DNA from 4 places in the Bacillus mesophilum genome. Region 1 is predicted to be linked to each of the others. Evidence: riboswitches for the same ligand, from Rfam matches in the RefSeq annotation. Region 1 holds a riboswitch; each other region holds the start of a gene.
The links. A riboswitch is a leader RNA that binds a small molecule or an ion and turns the genes downstream of it on or off. The one in region 1 is predicted to bind cyclic di-GMP.
Positions count from the first base shown of each region.

Region 1 (3,126 bases):
CGATACTTCTGAGGAAGATTGGCGGGATTGCTCCGCAAGCTTTCTGACTTCATCGGCCACAACCGCAAATCCTTTACCATGCTCTCCTGCACGTGCTGCTTCAATTGCTGCATTTAGAGCCAGCAAATTGATTTGCTCAGAAATGCCTGTGATTACTTTTACAATGGTGCCGATTTCAAACGATTTTTCCCCAAGCTTTTGGATGGCATCATAGGTAACGTTGACCGTTTGATTGAACCTCTCCATCTTCTTTAATGAATCTTTTAGCTTCTCATTGCCTTCTTGCGTTAATTCTACGGTTGTGTTTGATTGTTCAGAGATATGATTAGAGCGAATCGATAAATCTTCAATAGCTTGTGCCATATCTTCCATGGATACAGAGCTTTCTTCTGTAGAAATTAATTGTTTTTGAAGACCTCTCCCTACCTCATCAATGGCCGCTCGTACAATATCAGCTTTTTCAGCAGCGTATTCACCACTTTCAACAAGCGTTTCCGAAGTAGTATGAACATCTTTTGCAAACACAGAAAACTTTTCTCTGGCATGAGCTAAAAATTCAATCAGCTGGTTAAAGTGTGCATGAATTTCACTTTTCTCATCCACTTTGCTGATCATCTTTCCAGCTGATAGTTCCTTCATGCCAATTAAAATTTCACTATGAATATGTGAGCGGCGTTTCAGTGAAAAATAGCGGAAAGCAAAATAAACGGTTGTTACCAATAAGACCACAATAATTCCAATTAAAATAGCTTCCATAATCAATTAATTCTCCTGACTCTATATTTAATAAGTTGTTATACATATTTGTTATTATTTAACAATACATTTCACAAGGAGCATGCATGCTAAGATGAAATCCTAAAGCTCCTTCACAAGGATATATGTTCCGTCTGCTACCTCTGAAGGAATTCCCTTTAATCGATCATGGTTTTTATATTCATAAACAATATAATTACCGCCAAGATCTTTGTATCTGGTCATATTATGATACTTTTCCATCACACGAATAGATTTCGGGTTTGTCGCTTCACCTAGGACAAACTTTACTCCTTCTGTACTCGCCTTATCAATCAGCATAGCACCTAACTGCTTAATAATGTCATGACGCCCATGTTCAGCTATGACTCCTAACATAAAAAGGTGCAATAGTTCACCATCTGCTATCTCTCTGCCATGGCGTGCTTGAAAATCTTCCATAAAACGCTTGTCCACATCTTCGAGCACACTAAGAAGAATATTCATATCAGAAAATGACCCTTCGAAAATATCCTCTCCGATAATTTCAGGTGCATTCGTATCTCCAACAAGAGCTCCTACTACTTGGTCCTGCTCATCCATAGCCACTGCACAATATCCTTGGCCAGCAACAGAAGTTAAATAGCCGTGAATAAAATCGTAAAGGTCTTCATATTCAAAATTCAGCTGGCCGACCATAGGCTCCTGCACCCATTTCCCTGAAACATCAATACCAAAAAAAGAGCGTGCCAAACATTCAGCACTCTTTGAAATCAATTCTGTCTGTCCCTGCCCGACAATATGATATGTATAAAGTGATTGTGTCGTTTGCATATGCTATCTCCCTTTATTCAGATTGATTACTGTTTGCTGAATTACCTTTTAATCGAATGAGGTAATTGATCCACAAAAGTACCGGTAAATTCAATTCTCTCTAGTACATTTCTAATTTGAACTTGAGCAATTTTAGAAGTTGGCTTAAGAACCAGGAAATCTTTAAAACCTAATGAATTATAAAACTTCATCGTTTGTTCCATCTGCGGAACTACTTTTGAAGGTGTTGGTTTTTGATACGTTGCATCAATAACAAATGTGTATTCTTGTCTTGGCACCCGATTAATCGTTTCCTGCAAGTCTCCCATATACTCTGCTGCATCTTCTTCTCTCATTGCGCCTGCACGCACCTGGACATGAACTTCCTTCTGATTCTCATTAATGGCCATCATATATTTCTTTTTATCTACTACAATCATCCTCTAAATCTCCTTTTTTATGTTGTCGTTTACTTCTCTGCTGTACTGCACTCTTTTCCAACCTGAGTCTAATAAACATAAAGAAAACTTGCCGAGTGACAAGTCCTAAAGGACACAGACAGAGGGCTTAGTTGCACTAATACTACAATCCTAAAATCAACCACTGCATCGAGCCTTCTTCTCGCCGCTCATTTATACTTTTTGAAAGTATAAAAAAGGCTATCCTAGACAAGGATAGCCAATTAATCACTTTACATTAATTTTGGCAACCCGACTATCATTATCCATACGGATGTTAGACTCGTAGCTTTGCGTCCTTACCTTTCGATAAGTTTGCCTTTATCATATTCAGAAAAATAGTACTTATATCATGATGAAAATATCCTACTTAATTATATAGAAACTGGCAGGTTTTGTCGATAATTGTTACTATAGATTAACAATCTTTACACAAATTCGATTTTAGCGGGTTTCAAGGACAGGTACCTCGACCCACTTTCACATTCGGCAGCGGGTCAGACTTCTCTCCCATTTGGGTCAACTGACCTGTCCTACACACAAAAAAAATGCCTCCCAAATGCAGCAGCTACCTGGTTAGACATCTCTAAATTCAAATAAATTATTTAATTCTACTCTATTTAAAACAAAATCTTCTAATGTATATCCATATAAAACATTCAGGAAAGCTTGCAATGCCTCGTATAGTGCGTTTTTCAATTTACAAGCCGGTGAAATTGAACAATAGCCTTCTCCCTGTTTAAAACAGCCAACAATGTGAAAGTCTTCTTCTGTTTCGTAGACTACCTTTCCAATATTAATTTCCTTTGGGTCTTTAGCAAGTCGAATTCCGCCATTACGTCCGCGTATAGTTTCGACATATCCTAATTGTCCTAAGTGATGAATAATCTTCATTAAATGATTCTTGGAGATATTATAAGAATCCGCTATTTCTTGAATGGTGCTTAATTCCTCAGATCCCTTTAGAGCTAAAAATATTAAAACACGGAGAGAATAATCCGTATAGTTTGTTAGCCTCATCCTTGTTAATGCTCCTTAATTCGTTTCCTAGTATTATATCTAGAAATGCAGACAAGTGGCAAGCGCAAGAGACACTGGCATTGTCTGACTTCCCAGCATT
Region 1 covers NZ_WBOT01000009.1:61,515-64,640, reverse strand. The annotation lists gene F7732_RS23520 (methyl-accepting chemotaxis protein) at 1-246, opposite strand, end outside; gene F7732_RS19995 (hypothetical protein) at 859-1,569, opposite strand; gene F7732_RS19990 (hypothetical protein) at 1,611-1,988, opposite strand; cyclic di-GMP riboswitch class I at 2,250-2,336, opposite strand; gene F7732_RS19985 (Rrf2 family transcriptional regulator) at 2,583-3,026, opposite strand.

Region 2 (3,126 bases), on a different contig from region 1:
GATAGTGAACATAAAATGTATCATCATAAAGCCTTGGAGCACCATAGTTAACGTCCTGTTCTGAAAATCCTTTCGGGATCGGGAAATGACTTTTCTTAAAAAAATATTCAATCCGCTCCATGAAATCTGTTGTCAAAGCAATTCCATTCTCCAGCAGAATTTTAATATGTTCATCGTCACAATGGTGACGAAAATAAGTGAGGATCTGCCGAGACATACTGTTTCCTGTATAGGTAGCCCAAAGCTTCCCCATTTCAACAGCTGTTAAAGGTTCATTTTCACTTAATGATTCTGAACTTAATTGAATAGGCTTTAAAATATCCATTGGATTTAAATCCATCGTAATCCCCTTTTGTACATTTTTTGTTAGGATTACCGATGGATTTTTATTTATGCCTGTTGCTTCCTTTATCATAAAAATTTAATATACTTTTCTGTATTTGCAAACCTTAGTGCTTTTATTCTTATATATAGCAAGCAGATGTCTCTTCGAAGATTCTATTTCCTTTTACCAGTTATACTCTCAGTTTCCAAGCTGGAATCAGCGAATTGAATTTAAAAAAGTAACTCATAATGACATGAATAACCGTATATAATGCCAATGTTGTCATATAGGTGATGAGCCAGATATGAAAAGGTTCTTTCAGAAATAAGTAGAGCAGGGTCATGCCAACTGGAAATGGAACGAGTATAATTAACCAAATCGGTGCTCCAAGCTTTTCGGTTATGGAACCTAATGATACGACGGAAGCTCCAATAATAATAGCCGCTAATATCGTGATACTATTTTTCAAAAGTATGCTTCCAATAAAATATGATGAAGCAGTAAGAAAAATGGCTAGAAGAAAGTTAAAGAAATAAGTCATATAATCACCTCGAAAATAGTAATATGTAAATTTTACCATAAAAATCAAAGTTGAATTGTATCGGTTTTGTAAATTGCGATAAAAAAAGAGTCCTCTCAGACTCTTCAGGTTCTTTTTCTTTTCAGTTAAGTAACTACGGTTTTCCGACAAAGTAAGTGATATGCTGAAAACGTATATAATCATTCAAATGGTTAAATGTCAGTTGAATATGATCAATAGCCACCCCGGTTAATCCGTTTTCTATTTTCCTATTAATTGTCAACGCTTTATTCCAGAGCTAAAAACTTATTTAATCACTTTATCTAATGCTGGCAGAAGTTCGTTAAAAAAGGGCTTGACGATAAAGTCTTTTGCTCCATTTTGAAGAGCTTCAATGATTATTTTCGATTGGCCCATCGCTGAGCAAATAATTACATTTGCGCGGGAATCAATCCGTCTAATTTCTTTTAAAGCAGTCATTCCATTAATCCCATCCATTGTTAAGTCAAGCAAGACAATATCAGGTGACATCCTTTTAAATAACTTAATGGCTTCTTTTCCATTTGCAGCTTCTCCAATGACAGTGTAGCGGTCACTTGAGATTGCTTTTTTAAGCAGCTGGCGCATAAACATTGAGTCGTCAGCAATTAATACTTTATAATGCATCATTTCTCTTTACTCCTTTTTTACAAGATCAGTCATCTTGGTAACCCGGCTGCCTTAGCAAATCTATGCCTTAGGTCCGTGGCTTTGCGTCTTTTACTTTCGTAAAATTTGCCGTTATAGGTATTTTAGCACGTGATTACTATTTCGACAATTTGCGACTTTTTTCTTATTATGAATATTTGAAAAGATTTGCATTCAGTTTAAATAAAAAAAGGCGTCTTTCGACAGCCTTGAAAAATCAGCAAAGAGCATGAGTAACTTCAATGGTATTATTCTTAGGAGAGTTTACTTTATCCGAAACTTCAAAAGCATCCATGTGGTTTTCATCAAAGGGGACAAGGAGTTTGTTTAGTTCACTGGTATTCCTGTTGTTTGGGTTTAGCCATGTTTTTTCATCCTCAGGATTAAGGATCACAGGCATGCGTTCATGAATCTCTCTCATAAACGGGTTGGAGGCTGTTGTAATAATTGTGCATGAATAAACGGGTGCTCCTTCAGCAGAAATCCAGCGTTCCCAGAGGCCGCACATGCCAAAGAGGGTATCTGATTTTAATTTTATTCTCATCGGTACTTTTGTTGTGCTCGTTTTTTTCCATTCATAAAAGGAATCAGCAATAATGAGGCAGCGGCGCTTTTCATAAGCAGCTCGAAAGCTTTGTTTCTCTGTCAGGGTTTCTCCGCGGGCGTTCGTCATTTTATTGCCGATTTTCGAATTTTTTGCCCAGGGAGGAATAAGACCCCATTTTAAATAGCCCAGCCGATTTTTCTCTCCGTCGTTAATGACAGCCAGCACTTCCTGAGATGGCGCAATATTATAGCTGCGTATGTATTGTTCTTCATCAATGGCCGCTTCGATATCAAAGCGATCGATTATTTCCTCATAATCAGTAAATAAGGTGAATCTTCCGCACATCTATTTCCACACTCCTGGTCTTTAAATAGAATAGCTACATTTGTTTACGGATGCTTTTTTATTTAGGATAATAAATCAAAGGTTCCGTAAGAACTTCATACCCACTTCTTTTGTAAAATTCGATGGCTTCATCACTTGGCCAAACAAGAACAAATTCATATTTGTTTTCCTTGGTCCAATCATGGATAACATGTAAAAGTTTGCTGCCAATCCCCTTTTGCCGATATTCTGGAAGTGTATATACATTCGTCATGTAGGCGAAAGGGTAAGTGATTCTCCCTGGACGGGGAACCTTGTGGATGCATTCAATATAAATATGAGAAAGAATTTTTCCCTGCTCCTCTGCAATCCAAATAAACCACTGCTGATTGAGGAGTGCTCTTTCTAAAAAGGAGCGGCATTCAGTCTCAAATTCCTGGAAGGATGTACTTTTTTTGCTTTCATCATGTTCAATAGTGAAGTCCCATCTCATTTGAATTAACTGTTGGATATCGTCTGCTTCAGCAAGTCTGATTTGCATTGTATTCTCCTTTCTCATTGAAAAAATAATTCTACGAACTTGGATGAATCTCCTTTAAAAAAACAGCCAAGGTTATCAACCCTGGCTGTTTAGTTCATATGGCTGTATGATTTTGGGCTGTATACTGCTTTTATTGCCGATCATAATTCCGGCTAAGATGATTAATACACCCGTCCATTGCA
Region 2 covers NZ_WBOT01000006.1:216,135-219,260, reverse strand. The annotation lists gene F7732_RS17825 (DUF3231 family protein) at 1-340, opposite strand, end outside; gene F7732_RS17820 (hypothetical protein) at 516-794, opposite strand; gene F7732_RS17815 (response regulator) at 1,152-1,514, opposite strand; cyclic di-GMP riboswitch class I at 1,548-1,634, opposite strand; gene F7732_RS17810 (SOS response-associated peptidase) at 1,750-2,424, opposite strand; gene F7732_RS17805 (GNAT family N-acetyltransferase) at 2,483-2,944, opposite strand; gene F7732_RS17800 (EamA family transporter) at 3,020-3,126, opposite strand, start outside.
Region 2: it holds a riboswitch for cyclic di-GMP, as region 1 does, so the genes downstream of both, F7732_RS17815 (response regulator) here and F7732_RS19990 (hypothetical protein) in region 1, are expected to answer to the same signal.

Region 3 (3,126 bases), on a different contig from region 1:
TGAAGCACTTTACAGACGAGTCTTAAAACAAAACTATCTGCAATCTGTGCATAGTGCGATTGATTTGAATAATTTCTTTTCGCTAAAATATCAAGTGCCTATCGGAATTTACGATGCAGACAAGCTATCTGGTGGAGTCCAAATTCGACTTGGTGAGGAGAATGAATCCTATATCGGTTTAAATGGAAGGGAAAACTCTGTCCACCGATTACTTGTCGCAGCAGATGATTCTGGTCCATTTGGCAGTCCATTCGTGGATTCAGAACGAACGGCTGTCACAGAAGAAACCGTCAATGCGCTGCAAGTTATTTTTCTTCGCCCATCTATTATGGTAGAAGAAGCCGAAGAAATGACAGTGTCTTTGAAGGATATGTTCCTTCAAGTGCATGGAGGTACTGCTGAGGTCCGCATAATTGATTAATATGGTAGAGAGCGTTCCGTCTGCTGCTTAGCAGGCGGGCGCTTTTTGTGCTGAGCGTGGTTTTTGCGTTTGGCGGATATACGGCGGATAACTTTCGTCTAACAGCATATTCCCGCTGCTTCTGGGCTCATATCTCCTAAAAAACAGAACCCTTCTCCAGCCAAAATGGCCTCACTTTTAATGACAACACATTTTTAAACATGAAAAAACGCAACATTTCGTTCTTATAGAAACGGAACACTGCGTTGGCTATGTATGGAGCGGGTGAAGGGAATCGAACCCTCATCATCAGCTTGGAAGGCTGAGGTTTTACCACTAAACTACACCCGCATTATAATAAATCCTTATAATTTCATTTCGATCTTACGAAATGTCATGCCTCTTTCTCTGCTAGCTCAATCGAGAAGTTAATGCGTCGAGGCAACTCGCAGATGTTTCATGGATGTTTCGCTCGTGGCTGAGGTTTTACCACTAAACTACACCCGCAATATAATAAAATAATATGTTTTCAATCTCAAAATAGAACCTGCAAAATCTATCGAATTTTGTCGAATAATCCTGCTCACTACTTTTATTATTCTAGTATATTTATACTCTATCGTCAACAGGTTTTTCATTTTTCTTTAACAAATGTTTAATTAAATCTTAATAAACACACAACATTTAATAACATTTTTACATAAATACTTCTAATAGACTAGTATTTTTAACCTAACACTCCTTTAATTACTAATATTAATAGACTATAATACTCATAACGGCAAATCAATTGAAAGATTGAGACGCAAAGCCACAGGTCTAAGGCGCAAGCTATGACAGCTGGGTTACCGTAATTACTTTCTATTTAGAAACTAATCGTAAAGGAGAGATTGACCATGGTCAAAAAGACCTTGTATTCCGTATGTTTTGCATTTCTGATCCTCACAATTATCAGCTCCTCTGCTCTTGCAGCCGAAAAGAAGGATTCAGCTTATCAAGAAACCTACCAGAATCTGCTGAATTCCTTTAAAAACTATCAAACTGCTGCTACATTTCCTTCTCAATCTTTTTCATACAAAGAAGTTGGCGAAGTCATCAATGACATATTAGCAGATCATCCTGAAATCTTTTATTTCCAGCACAAAAATACACTGATTTATTCAAACGGTAAAATTAAAATCAGTTACAAATACCCTATATCCCAAATCAAAACGATGGTCAGCAAACAAGAAAAGCTGATTAACTCCATATTAAAAGAGACAATCCAACCGAAGGATTCAGATTTTGATAAAGTAAAAGCGATTCACGATTATATTGTTTTAAATACAGCTTATGACTGGACAAACTATCAAAATGGAACCGTTCCTGACAGCTCGTATACACCTTATGGTTTAATGGTTGATGGAATTGCCGTTTGTGAAGGCTACGCTAAAACGATGCAGCTGCTATTAGATCGTGCTGGTATTGAGAACGAATATATAGCAGGAACAGCTAACGGCGGTCCACATGCTTGGAATATGGTAAAAGTAGATCATCACTATTATTATGTTGACGCCACCTGGAATGATCCTGTCCCAAATCAGGATGATCAAGTAAGCTATAAATATTTTCTTGTAGACGCTAAGACATTGAGAAAAGATCATGTTTGGAATGAAAAGCAATATCCATCGGCAGCAAGCACTAAATATGCCTACTTTCAGGAGCTTCAATCTGTGCAAGAAATGGGAGACTATTTCTATTACTCTAACAGTAAAGATCAGGACAAGCTTTACCGCATGAAAAAGGACGGTACAGGCAAAACAAAGCTGATCAATGCACGAGCACCTTATTTTGTCATCACACACAACAAAATTTACTTCAGCAACTATTCAAATGGCGGATATTTGTATAAAGCAACACTAGCAGGCAAACACGCTAAACCTATTAATAAAGTACATTCAATCAATCTTTTCATCGACCAAAACAAGCTATACTATACGAATAAAAAAACAAATAAACAAACTTCCATTAAAATGAATTAAATAGAAAACGGGATGGCACACAATGGCCATCCCGTTTTTTTCTATAAATCACCTGCTCCTCCGCTCTACCAAATTGATCCCTAATCCCATTCCGACAATCCCGATTAAAAGCATAATTAGCAGTGACATCGTTATGTCAGCCAACCCAGCATCATAAAAAATGACATTCATGATGGCATCCATGGCATGGGCCATTGGGAATAGATCCGCGACAAACAGCAGTACTGGATTAGAAATCGTTCCTGGCATCATATAGGATCCACTAATTAGAGGAATTAGCGGAATGATGGACGGATAAATTGCATAAAACTGTTCTGGTGTTTTTACAAATCCAGTAATCAGCATAGCAATGCTGATCATGCTGAATACAAACAGAGCAGATGCGAGTATGATCAGCCAAAACTGATTTCCAAGATCATACTTCAGCACATATTTAAACAATAATAGTACGGCAACAATCTGAAACATGGAGATAAAGAAACTATACAAGATGTAACCTGTATACATTTTGGTCTTGCTGATCGGTGCAAGAATCATACGGTCCCAAACACCGGATACCTTATCATGTGTTACATTATTCACTCTAAAGCCAAGAATAAAGGTGGCAATTAAGAGAGTAAAAGCAAACATTAACTGAGTCCGCATGTTATAGTCTGTCATCTTTTCATTATTAAGCCCGACCTTTTCCATTTGAACAGGACCTGC
Region 3 covers NZ_WBOT01000006.1:229,230-232,355, forward strand. The annotation lists gene F7732_RS17870 (B3/B4 domain-containing protein) at 1-421, shown strand, start outside; tRNA gene F7732_RS17875 (tRNA-Gly) at 678-751, opposite strand; cyclic di-GMP riboswitch class I at 1,171-1,253, shown strand; gene F7732_RS17880 (DUF5050 domain-containing protein) at 1,297-2,421, shown strand; gene F7732_RS17885 (ABC transporter permease) at 2,470-3,126, opposite strand, start outside.
Region 3: it holds a riboswitch for cyclic di-GMP, as region 1 does, so the genes downstream of both, F7732_RS17880 (DUF5050 domain-containing protein) here and F7732_RS19990 (hypothetical protein) in region 1, are expected to answer to the same signal.

Region 4 (3,126 bases), on a different contig from region 1:
TAGCCTGGTTGCAGGAGGAACATTTGCTTACTTTAGCGATCAGGAAACTGCAGAGAGCTTTTTTGCTGCCGGTACATTAGATTTAGAGATTAACAAAGAAAATATTATCAAGATTGATAATCTCAAACCAGGTGATTATGCATTTCGTGCTTTTGAATTAAAGAATGCTGGTTCATTAAATATTAAAGATATTCTTCTGCAGTCTGAATACGAAGTATACGATAAAAAGGGCGATAACAATGGGGAAGATTTTGGTGAGCATATTATCGTTCAATATTTATATAATGTATCAGGCAAAGAACAAGTGATATTTACAGAGAGCTTAGCCAACTTAACGAATAATCCAGTTCAAGTTTTGGAAAATATGCCAGCAGGTGCAAGAAACGCAACGAAATTTACAGTTCAGTTTAAATTTATTGATAATGGGCAGGATCAGAATATATACCAAGGAGATGCCTTAGAGCTTAAATGGACATTTAAAGCAAACCAAGAAGCTGGATCATCTAGATGATTTTTTAGAAATTACGGTGATTAGATGAAAGTCATACTGTATTATCTTGCGCTTTTAAATTTACTCGACGGTGCTGTAACCTATCTCGGTCTTCAACACAACATGATCACAGAAGCCAACCCTTTAATGGATGCTATTTATGAGGCAGGACCTCATTGGTTTCTTATACTAAAGGTTGCCCTTTCGGTGATTTTGTATGGATTGAATTTCACTGGGGCTGTTCCGGATGGAAAAGGAATTAGAAAGCTGGCGATGTTTGCTGTGATTTTGTATACAGGTGTTTGTGTTCTGCACAGTCTTTGGATTATTCCATTTGTGCTTTAACATGAATGCCTTTGTAAGTGAATAGGATGATAGAAGAATTTCTTCGAGAAGAGGTGCTTTATGTATCAGAAAAATTGTGATCGCTGTCAGCGTCCATCCTTCAGCAGCAGTGAACAGGGGGATTGGCTCTGTCCGGTTTGCGGAAATGATCTGACCAGCCAGCCTTTTTTTAATGCTATGACACAGGAAAGAGTAAATGTTTCCTATAAAGTAAAAGAACAAAAAAAGAAAATTGAAAAGGACACTCCTTATCAGCCTGCTGTTTCAGAGGTAAGTAAATCTATTAATCTTATTATTTAAATTACTTTACCGATATTCTGAAAAATATAGAAAAAAATAAAATAATGTACAAAAAGTGACAAACATTAACAAAAGGATATAGTATGATAGATAGTGAGGAAATACTTTGAAGAAAAGGCAAACTTGCTGAAAGGCAAGGACGCAAAGTCACGGATCTAACGTATAATATTGGGCGTCATTACCGATGTAAGGAAGTTTTACTGTCATACACACCGCCTGGAGAAGATACTATGATGGCCGGATTGCCTAGGATACGATACGTATTTTGGGGGGAAAAAGAGTGATCGAGATGATGAGTAATAATCGTGAAGTCGTTGATGCTGAATGGATCCAGTTGATTACCGAAGCCAAGAATATGGGGCTGGAACAAGCGGAAATCAGAGCTTTTCTTCAATGTCATTTAGAAAAAGAAGTGGAGAAGGTTTAAAATGAGGAAGACAGTCGGAATGAATGAGGCGTGATACATATAGTATCACGCCTAAGTTTGTTGCTTTTTTTTGCTGCAGAGTCTGCTAGAAATGTATCTCAATCAATGATTGACCAAGTCTGAAGCTGGTTATTTATTTTGTGTTGTTCGCCATTTATTGAAATCGAGAAATTCACGAAACTGTTCCTTTGATACTCCTGATTCCATGGCTTCTTTTACAATTTTCATCCACTCAGAATCAAGCTCATCTTTATTAATTTGCTCATGTATTAAATGATCAACTGGAACATCTAGTACGCCAGCAACTTTTTCCAGAAACTGGATTGAAGGGTTCGTTTGGAGGTTTCTTTCCAGAGAACTCAAATAAGATTTTGCAACTCCTGCTTGTTCAGCAAGCTCAGATAAGGATAATTTTTTTTCCATTCGGAGCTGTTTCACTCGATCTCCAATCATTCAATCTCACACACCTTATCAACATTGGTAAGTTCATCATATCAGAAAATTCCTTACCAGTTCCATATTACGAACAATTTGTTCAATAATTTCTATATTATAGTATCATAAATTTCGCCAAAATTTCACAAAAATTTAATCTTTTTATTGCTTGTTTTTAGGTCTTTATTCCTAATTTAGCATTTTTTCTTTTTCTTCTTCTTTTTTATAAATGTCTGCAATTTCTTCAACTGCTTTATCGATATGATCTGAGTTTATATAGTAAAACGGACCATCATATTCATTAAGTTTAAATGTATAACGAGGATCGTAGTATGTTTCCAGAAGCAGCTGAATAAAACGTCGATAATCCTTTTGCAGCAGTGCATCCTCGATAAGCGCGATGGCTTCTTTGTCTCTTAGCCTTTTTTTGACTAAGATAAAGGATTCCTCTAATTTAACATTAAACCATTCTTCTTGTATATATGGTTTCACATATTCAGTGGACAAACGGTTCACTCGCTGCTCCATTGAACAATCCAATTGAATGTGAATGCCTTCTTTTTTTAGATGAATTAACTCCTCAGGCTGGACAGCTTTTCCGATTCTTTTGCTTTCAGCCTCCATAATGACAAATGGTGACTCCTGTATGGTATGCAATGTTTGAAAAAGCAATGCATCGAACATCTTTTGATTATGTGGATTTTCCTGGCCAAAACTGCCAAAGATTGAGCCTCGATGACGCGCGATAAGCTCTAAATCAATGACGGGCATGCCTTGCTCACTTAGTCGGCTAAGTACTTCTGTCTTGCCGCTGCCTGTTAAACCGTGTAAAACAATTGCTTTTTTCTTCAGCATACTCGGCAGTTTCTCTAAAATATATTGACGATAAGCACGATATCCGCCAATCAAACGAGGCATGGGGAGTCCGGCAAATTGCAGAAAAGTTGCGACTGATTTACTGCGAGTACCGCCGCGCCAACAGTAGATCACAGGTTCATTGCCTTTATCTTTAATGGATTTGATTTGTTTTAATAGCTGAGGAATTTTAGGAGAAACGATTTCCATTGCGCGCCAGCGTGCTGCATCACCGCTGGTCTGTTTATACAATGTGCCGATTTCTGCCCGTTCT
Region 4 covers NZ_WBOT01000004.1:325,907-329,032, forward strand. The annotation lists gene F7732_RS14745 (TasA family protein) at 1-511, shown strand, start outside; gene F7732_RS14750 (DUF5658 family protein) at 536-835, shown strand; gene F7732_RS14755 (PHD finger domain-containing protein) at 896-1,135, shown strand; cyclic di-GMP riboswitch class I at 1,242-1,385, shown strand; gene sinI (DNA-binding anti-repressor SinI) at 1,425-1,562, shown strand; gene F7732_RS14765 (helix-turn-helix domain-containing protein) at 1,692-2,015, opposite strand; gene mnmH (tRNA 2-selenouridine(34) synthase MnmH) at 2,187-3,126, opposite strand, start outside.
Region 4: it holds a riboswitch for cyclic di-GMP, as region 1 does, so the genes downstream of both, sinI (DNA-binding anti-repressor SinI) here and F7732_RS19990 (hypothetical protein) in region 1, are expected to answer to the same signal.